One region of the Roseateles noduli genome, then DNA from elsewhere that is predicted to be linked to it. Evidence: predicted binding sites of a transcription regulator. Region 1 holds the regulator's gene; each other region holds the start of a gene.
What was found. The regulator LexA, encoded in region 1, represses DNA repair genes until DNA is damaged. The targets are predictions, from matches to a motif close to ACTGTATNNNNATACAGT.
Positions count from the first base shown of each region.

Region 2: a site for LexA is predicted at 1,204-1,221, ahead of ruvA (Holliday junction branch migration protein RuvA). Genes of this name have one in related genera too.
Region 3: a site for LexA is predicted at 727-744, ahead of imuA (translesion DNA synthesis-associated protein ImuA). Genes of this name have one in related genera too.
Region 4: a site for LexA is predicted at 1,322-1,339, ahead of recA (recombinase RecA). Genes of this name have one in related genera too.

Region 1 is NZ_CP192463.1:1,272,584-1,274,779, reverse strand. Features, by position in the region: gene ACQ4L4_RS05740 (asparaginase) at 1-635, opposite strand, end outside; gene lexA (transcriptional repressor LexA) at 758-1,435, shown strand; gene ACQ4L4_RS05730 (helix-hairpin-helix domain-containing protein) at 1,452-1,757, shown strand; tRNA gene ACQ4L4_RS05725 (tRNA-Asp) at 1,823-1,899, opposite strand; tRNA gene ACQ4L4_RS05720 (tRNA-Glu) at 2,002-2,077, opposite strand; tRNA gene ACQ4L4_RS05715 (tRNA-Ala) at 2,140-2,196, opposite strand, start outside.
Region 2 is NZ_CP192463.1:4,328,657-4,330,852, forward strand. Features, by position in the region: gene ACQ4L4_RS18880 (sensor histidine kinase) at 1-359, shown strand, start outside; gene ACQ4L4_RS18885 (response regulator) at 501-1,154, shown strand; gene ruvA (Holliday junction branch migration protein RuvA) at 1,265-1,834, shown strand; gene ruvB (Holliday junction branch migration DNA helicase RuvB) at 1,863-2,196, shown strand, end outside.
Region 3 is NZ_CP192463.1:5,333,607-5,335,802, forward strand. Features, by position in the region: partial or broken gene ACQ4L4_RS23205 (NAD-dependent dehydratase) at 1-626, opposite strand, end outside; gene imuA (translesion DNA synthesis-associated protein ImuA) at 867-1,613, shown strand; gene ACQ4L4_RS23215 (Y-family DNA polymerase) at 1,543-2,196, shown strand, end outside.
Region 4 is NZ_CP192463.1:4,732,179-4,734,374, reverse strand. Features, by position in the region: gene ACQ4L4_RS20540 (sensor histidine kinase) at 1-317, opposite strand, end outside; gene ACQ4L4_RS20535 (response regulator) at 389-1,060, opposite strand; gene recA (recombinase RecA) at 1,379-2,196, shown strand, end outside.

The sequences.
Region 1 (2,196 bases):
CGCGACGCGTCTTCGGGAAGCAGAGTCACGCCCAACGCCTCGCCTTGCGGCCAGTCGCGGAAACGGCGCAGCGCGCCCTCCTCCACCACGGCCAGTGGACCGGCGTCGGGCCCCGCCTCGAAGGCGTTCAGGCGATAGCTGTGCGTCTTGCGCAGCTCCAGACCGGACCACACCTGACCCGCCACGACCGCGACGACACCGCGCACGCTTTCGGCTTCGGCAACAGCCACCGCATCCAGCAGGTTCTGCGGACCGTCCGCCTGGATGGCCGTCGCGGGGCGCATCGCGGCCGTCAGGACCACCGGTTTTTCCGGCGCCAGCACGCGCTGCAGCAGGTAAGCGGTCTCCTCGAGCGTGTCGGTGCCATGCGTGATCACGATGCCGCGGACCTCGGGGCGATCCAGATGCTCCCGCACCCGGCGCGCGAGTCGCGCCCAGGTCGCGTGATCCATGTCCTTGCTGTCGAGCTGAGCCAGTTGTTCAGCCTCGAGCGCCTTCGACGCCAACGCCGGTACCGCGCTCACCAGCGACTCGACCGACAGCGAGCCGGCCTTGTAGCCGACGTTGTCCGTCGCACTGCCGGAGGCCCCGGCGATGGTCCCGCCGGTGCCGATGATCACGAGGGTCTGGGCCACACTTTGCAATTTCTCGTCTCCTGTATAAAAATCCAGATGCTGGATGAATTCTCAGGCGGCTTTCGAACCATCAGGGTCGCCGCGTTTCGACATCCGGTCCTCAATGGAATAAAGGCTTGCTCGTGGATACACCGCCCAAACTCACTGCCCGGCAACAGCAGATCTTCGATCTGGTCCGTGACAGCATCGAGAGCACCGGCTCGCCGCCCACCCGCGCGGAGATCGCGCAGCAGCTGGGATTCAAGTCCGCGAATGCGGCCGAGGAGCACCTGCAGGCCCTGGCGCGAAAAGGCGTCATCGAGCTGGTTGGCGGTACCGCACGCGGGATCCGCTTGCCGTCGACCGCCTTGCGTCAGGTCAATCGCGCCCGGGAGCACAGCCAGTTCGCGCTGCCGCTGGCAAGCCTCGCGCAGTTGACGCTGCCGCTCGTGGGCCGCGTCGCCGCCGGCGCGCCGATCCTCGCCGAGGAACATGTCGAGCAGCACTATAGCGTCGACCCCTCGATGTTCTCGAAGGCGCCCGACTTCCTGCTCCGCGTCAAAGGCATGAGCATGAAGGACATCGGCATCATGGACGGCGACCTGCTCGCCGTTCAGAAGATCAGCGAGGCGCGCAACGGCCAGGTCGTCGTGGCGCGCATCGGTGAAGAGGTCACCGTGAAGCGCTTCCAGCGCCATGCCGACGGCATCCGCCTGCTGCCGGAGAACTCTGACTTCCAACCGATCGAGGTCAGCCCCGACGAGGAGTTTGCAATCGAAGGCCTGGCCGTCGGCCTGATCCGTTCCGGCGGCTTCCATTGAGCGCCGCGATCCCCTCATGAGCGCGCGAAAGACGCACACCAAAGCGGCCTCGGCCGCCGAATGCGCGTCTCTGCGGCAGATTCCCAACATCGGACCGGCGATGGTGCGGGATTTCGAATTGATGGGGATTCATCAGCCGGTGGATCTCGTGGGCGCCGACGCGTTCGCGCTGTATCAACGGATTTGCAAACTCACCGGTCAGCGGCACGATCCATGTGTCCTGGATACTTATATGGCCGCCGTGGATTTCATGAACGGCAGTCCTCCCCGGGATTGGTGGAGTTATACGGCGCAGCGCAAGCGCGAGTATCCGGATATCTGATTGAAGAACAAAAGCGACGACCAAAGAAAAAACCCTGCCGATTTGCATCGACAGGGTTCTAATGTTGGCGGAGTGGACGGGGCTCGAACCCGCGACCCCCGGCGTGACAGGCCGGTATTCTAACCAACTGAACTACCACTCCAGATACGACGCTATTGGGTGCATCGATATCATTTGCGAACAAGTTCTGCTGCAAGCAATCAGTTCCATTCAGAACCGCGATGCAGCCAAGCCTTGTCAAACTTGGCGTCCCCTAGGGGATTCGAACCCCTGTAGCCACCGTGAAAGGGTGGTGTCCTAGGCCTCTAGACGAAGGGGACAGGACCTGCTTGTTTTGACTCGAACTGCGCGTACCTTGCAACCGTCACACCCGAAGGCGTTCTGGTGGAGGTAAGCGGGATCGAACCGCTGACCTCTTGCATGCCATGCAAGCGCTCTC
Region 2 (2,196 bases), 3.1 Mb from region 1:
CGCGCCTGGCCCAGGCCAACATCCTGGCCGAGTGGAAATCGCCCGCCGAGGACATCGAGCACACCTTCCCCGCCCGCGCCTACGTGCAGACGACGCGCATCCTGCGCGAATCGGTGAGCAACATCATCAAGCACAGCGGCGCCACGCATTGCGTGATCAGTTGCTCGGCGCAGGACGGTTACTTCTCGGTGGTGATCCAGGACAACGGCCAGGGCATTCCGCTGGAGCTTGAAGGTCGCCTGGACAAGGGACACGGCATGGCCAGCATGAAGGCACGCGCCAAGCAGATGCATGGTCAGTGCCTGGTCGAATCCGGCCCCGGTTGGGGCACCGTCATCCGGCTGACGATCCCGCTCTGATCGCATGCCAGCGTGATCCATTGCCGCCGGCGCCACAGTCCGGCGTTGATCAGGATGGTCAGTCCCTCCAGAAAGCCGTACCGTTGCAGGAAGTCAGCGAGCACTCCGCCCGCACGACAATCCTGAGCAAGAATCCGCGCCATGAACCACATCCTGCTCCTCGAAGACATTCCCGAAATCCGCGCCTGGCTCAAGGTCCTGGTCAAACAGGTCTTCGCCAACGCGGTCGTCACCGAGTGCTCGCGGGTGCAGGACGCATTGCAGCAGGTCAACTCGCAGCGCTTCACGCTGGCCCTGCTGGACCTGGGCCTGCCGGACGGTTCCGGGGTCGACGTGATCTCCGCGCTGCGCGAGAAACAGCCTGAAGTCCAGTCGGTGATCGTCACCATCCACGACGACGACGAGCACCTCTTCCCTGCCCTGCAGGCCGGTGCCTTCGGCTACCTGCTCAAGGAGCAGTCGCGCGAACTGCTGGTCGAGCAGCTCCAGCGCATCAGCCAGGGGGAGCCGCCGCTGTCCCCGTCGATCGCGCGCAAGGTCATCGCCTACTTCACGTCGCAACGCCGGCCACAGGCCGCGCAGGTGCTGCACGAGGTCTCGCTGACGGACCGCGAGACGGAAGTGCTGCTGCGCGTCGCCAAGGGCTTCACGCTGCCCGAGATCGGCGTGCAACTGGGCCTGTCGCGCCACACGATCGCCGATTACGTGAAGCAGATCTACCGCAAGCTCAATGTGAGCTCGCGCGCCGAGGCGGCGCTGGAAGCACAGCGCCTGGGGCTTTTCGGCCGCAACTGAGCGCTTTGCGCGCCGGATCTCGAGGCCTGGCCGCACGCCTCGGGAAAATACTGGACAAACATCCAGCAAATCGCCGTCGAATCGCCGCCGAACGCGGATAATCCGCGCCCATGATCGGCAAGCTCACCGGCGTCATTGCGGAAAAATCGCCCCCGCAGGTCCTCATCGACGTGCAAGGCGTCGGCTACGAAGTCGACGTGCCGATGAGCACCTTCTTCAATCTGCCGGGCCTGGGCGAGCCCGCCACGCTGCTGACGCACCTGAGCATCCGCGAGGATGCCCACGTCCTCTTCGGCTTCCTCACCGCCGAAGAGCGCAGCACCTTCCGTCTGCTGATCAAGATCAGCGGCGTCGGCCCCAAGATGGCGCTGTCGCTGCTGTCAGGCATGTCGGTCGGCGACCTGGCGCAGGCCGTGTCCCGGCAGGAGGCCGGCCGTCTCGTGAAGGTCCCGGGCATCGGGAAGAAGACGGCCGAACGGCTGCTGCTGGAACTCAAGGGCAAGCTAGGCCCCGACCTGTCGCTGCCGGTGTCCGTGGCCAACGACGCGCAGGCCGACATCCTCCAGGCGCTGGTCGCGCTGGGCTACAGCGAGAAGGAAGCCGGTACCGCGCTGAAGACGCTGCCGGGGGACATTGGCGTCAGTGAAGGCATCAAGCTGGCGATGAAGCACCTGTCATGAATCCGCGCGCGCGGCGTACCCTCCCACCATGAGCATCCAGACCGACGACTTCACGCCCGCGCCGCAACAGGCCCGCCTGATCAGCGCACAACCGGCGTCGCCGAACGAGGACGCGATCGAGCGCGCACTGCGCCCCAAGCTGCTCGACGAGTACGTCGGCCAGGCCAAGGCACGGGAGCAGTTGGAGATCTTCATCGGCGCCGCGAAAAAGCGTCGCGAGGCGCTCGATCACGTGCTGCTGTTCGGACCGCCGGGATTGGGCAAGACGACGCTGAGCCACATCGTCGCCGCGGAACTGGGCGTCAACCTGCGCCAGACCAGCGGGCCGGTCCTGGAAAAGCCCAAGGACCTCGCCGCCATCC
Region 3 (2,196 bases), 2.6 Mb from region 1:
GGTGCTCGTTCGTCGCGGATCAACTCCAGACCCTTCCGGTAGGTCGTTATCTGAAACTCCGGAAACCGCTGCTTGAACTTGGTCGAGTCGAACAGGTGGTCCCGCTCATATCGGGGAAGCAGTTCGCGCAACTCACGCACCTGATCGGAAACCAGACTGGCGGCCATCAGCATCCACTTGGGCAGCACCTTGTATGAGGGCGGCCCACCGAACACGTCAGCCGCCAGTTCGACTAACTGCCTATAGGTCAGGCGGTTGTCGTCGCATGGTAGGTGCCACGTCTGACCAAACGCATCGTGTGCATTGCTCAGCGCCGCTAGGGCTCGACTCGCACCCGGTGTCCAGATCAGCGTTCTGCACCTGTCGTCGCGCACAGGTACGCGCGGTGTCTTGCCAGACTTGAGCCTGTCGATGACCAGCGAGTTGGTGATGCTCTGCGTCCTGCCCGGGCCATAGAACTTGGGCGCGCGGCCGATGACCACCGGAATCTCCCCGCGGGCCATTTCCTGGAACACCAGGGACGCCATTGCCGCGCGCACTCGGCCCTTGCGGCCCACGGGCTTAAACGACGCGTCCTCGCGCAACACCTTGTCGTCCTGCGCATACATGTAGGTGCCCTCGTGGTGGCCGCCAATCAGCGGTGAGCTTTCGTGATCGACCGGAAACATTGGCAGACTCGATCAGCCGTATTGCAACCGAAACTGGACATCGGCTGGGCGTGCATATACTGTATGCCCATACAGTCTTTTTGCTGCCGAACGATGTCACCCGCCGCGCCCGGGTTGGCGGGAGCATCGCCTCTTGTCAGCCTGACGTCACCCAGTCAGAACGCAATCACTGATGCTGAGGCAAAGGTTCATGAACCCTTGCCGGCCGCAGTGGAAGCGGCGCTGTGGCGAGGGAATCAGCTCGGAGGTTTGGTCGCTGACGTAGAGCCCACGGGTTTTGCGCAGCTGGATGCCGTCTTGCCCGGTGGGGGCTGGCCTTGCGCGGCGCTGACCGAGGTGTTGGTCAGCCAATTTTCCGTTGTGGAGCTCCGTCTGCTCGCGTCGATGATGGCCGGCATCACCCAGCGAGGGCGTACTGTGGCCCTGGTCGGCCCTACGCTATGGCCGCATGTTCCCGGCCTTCGCCACCATGGGGTGGACGATCGCCATCTGGTCTGGGTGGACGTCGACGCCCCGAAGGATCGCTTGTGGTCGACCGAGCAACTGGTGAAGGCCGGCAGCTGCGGAGCCGTCGTCGCTTGGCTGCCGCTAGTGCGTGCAGAGCAGGTACGACGGCTGCAGGTGCTCGCTGCGCGCTGCACAGGCCCAGTCTTCCTCTGCCGGCCAGAGTCGGCGGAACGGGACTCTTCTGCTGCGCCGCTGCGCGTCGTGGTGCGGGTGGAGACCGACTGGCAGATTGGCGTTCAAGTGCTCAAGCGCAGGGGCTCTCCGGTGGAAGGGCAACTCCAGTTGCCGTCCATGCCCGGCGGCTTGAACAAGATCATGACCCCGAGGCTGCGCTACCCGAGTCGCCTCGTTTCCGTCGAGCCAAGCCATGCTGTGGACAGCCCTGTTGCTGCCGCCGTGCGCCAGCCAGAACCCATCCTCGAGCCTTCCCAGTCCTGACGCACTTCGAGCAGTGGCCGTCTGGGCGTTGCAGTTCACGCCCCGCGTCGCCGTCTCCGAAGATGCCGTCTTGATGGAGGTCGAGGCCAGCACGCGCCTGTTCGGCGGCAAGCGCGCTTTGCGCGACCGTGTCGTGGCTGAAGCTGAGGAGCTTGGAGTTCTACAGGTCGCTTGGGCGGCCACCAGCTTGGGAGCGCACGCCTTGGCTCGCTCACGCATCGAGAACGGCTTCAAAAGGCCGCTTGAAGAAATGCTCGACGCGCTGCGCATGGAGTGCCTCACCGCAGTTCGGCCGCATTCGACGACCCTCGCGCAGACGGGCTGCCGGACCCTCGGCGACGTTCGTGCGCTGCCACGCGGCGGCTTGAGTCGGCGGTTCGACAAGGAGCTTCTCCAGGCGCTCGACCGAGCCTACGGCCGTGCGCCGGAAGTGCACGTGTGGGAGGTGCTGCCCGACACCTTTAATGCCAAGCTCGAGTTGCCTTTCCGCGTAGAGCATGCGCCGGCGCTCTTGCAAGGCGCGCGACGGCTGCTTGTACAGATGTGCGGATGGCTCGCAGCGCGCCACGCCGGCGTTACCGGT
Region 4 (2,196 bases), 3.2 Mb from region 1:
CCGCGCAGGCCCAGCACCTGGTAGTAGACGGTGTCGGATTCGTCCGCGCGCAGCAGGGCGGCGGCCTCGGGCGCGAGCGCGTAGCGCGACCGGCCACGCCGCGCCGCCGCATCGCCGGGCCCCGGCTCGGTCACGACCTGCAGGCCGAGCGTGCGCGCCATCTCGTCGAGCTCACGGTCATAGGGCTTGTTGGCGATGCCCTGGGCCACCAGCCAGGTCAGTGCGACGCTGATCGGCCAGATGACCAGCAGCGGCGCGAGCATCCAGTCGAGGATCTCGCCGAACAGCGAGCGATGGCCGGAGGCGTCAGTCGCCATGACGCGCACCGTGGGTCAGGCGTCCGCGCGGAGCTGTCCCGCGCCTCGTGCGGCCGGACCCACGCGGCCGCTCAGCCGGGAATCTTCTCAAGGCAGTAGCCCAGTCCGCGCACCGTCGCGATGCGGATCGGGCCCTGCTCGATCTTCTTGCGCAAGCGATGGATGTAGACCTCGATCGCGTTGTTGCTGACCTCTTCGCCCCATTCGCACAGGCGCTCGACCAACTGGTCCTTGCTGACGAGACGGCCGGCGCGCTGCAGCAGCACCTCCAGCAGCGACAGCTCGCGCGCCGAGAGTTCCACCATCTGGTCGTTGATGTAGGCGACGCGTCCCGTCGCGTCGAAGGTCAGCGGACCGTGGCGGATCACGCTCGAAGCGGTGCCCAGGCCGCGGCGCGTCAGTGCGCGCACGCGGGCCTCGAGCTCCTGCAGCGAGAACGGTTTGGCCATGTAGTCATCGGCGCCAAGGTCCAGGCCCTTGACGCGTTCCTCGATGCTGTCGGCCGCGGTCAGGATCAGCACCGGCACGGAAGATCCTCGTGCGCGCAGCCGTCTCAGCACCTCCAGGCCGTGCAGCTTGGGCAGGCCCAGATCGAGGATCAGGAGGTCGAATTCATGCGAGGCCAGCGCCGCATCGGCCTCGCTGCCGCTGCCGACCTGATCGACGGCGCAGCCCGAGGCCCGCAACGAGCGCAACAGGCCGTCGGCCAAGACCTGGTCGTCTTCGGCGATCAAGATGCGCATGTGTCGTCCCCTCTGGTTATGGAGACATTCTAGGGAGCGGCCCGCTGGTGTTCCCTAGGCGTTTCCGAGGCGTCCGCTCGGCATTCGTCGGGCGTGTCCGACTCACGCCGACGGCAGCGCGGCGTGGGGTGACTCCTACCGAAGGCGGAAAAAGGTGGGAACTGCGACGGCTGGCTCATCCAGTGAGCCAGCCGGTGCCTAAGATGACTGCATCGACCCGTCACCGGCACCGCAAAGCGCGTCCGGCCGCTTCGACAAAGTACTGTACAGATATACAGATTGCGCCATAATCCGCCGCAGCCAACAGGAGAAGATTGCATGGACGCCCCCGTGAAGAACGCCAACACCGAAAAAGCCAAGGCCCTGCAGGCCGCCCTCGCCCAGATCGAAAAGCAGTTCGGCAAGGGCTCCATCATGCGGCTGGCCGAAGGCGAGAAGATCGAGGACATCCAGGTCGTCTCCACCGGCTCCCTGGGTCTGGACATCGCGCTGGGCGTCGGCGGTCTGCCGCGCGGCCGCGTGGTCGAGATCTACGGTCCTGAATCCTCGGGCAAGACCACGCTGACGCTGCAGGTCATCGCCCAGATGCAGAAGCTGGACGGCGTGTGCGCCTTCATCGACGCCGAGCACGCGCTGGACGTCCAGTACGCGCAGAAGCTGGGCGTCAACCTGCAGGAACTGCTGATCAGCCAGCCCGACACCGGCGAACAGGCCCTGGAGATCGTGGATTCGCTGGTGCGCTCGGGGTCGGTCGACCTGATCGTCATCGACTCGGTCGCCGCGCTGACGCCGAAGGCGGAACTCGAAGGCGAGATGGGCGACTCGCTGCCCGGCCTGCAGGCCCGACTGATGAGCCAGGCGCTGCGCAAGCTGACCGCCACCATCAAGAAGACCAACTGCACCGTCGTCTTCATCAACCAGATCCGGATGAAGATCGGTGTGATGTTCGGCAGCCCGGAAACGACCACCGGCGGCAACGCGCTGAAGTTCTACGCTTCGGTGCGCCTGGACATCCGCCGCATCGGCTCGATCAAGAAGGGCGAGGAAGTCATCGGTTCCGAGACCAAGGTCAAGGTCGTCAAGAACAAGGTGGCACCGCCGTTCAAGACGGCGGAGTTCGACATCCTCTACGGCGA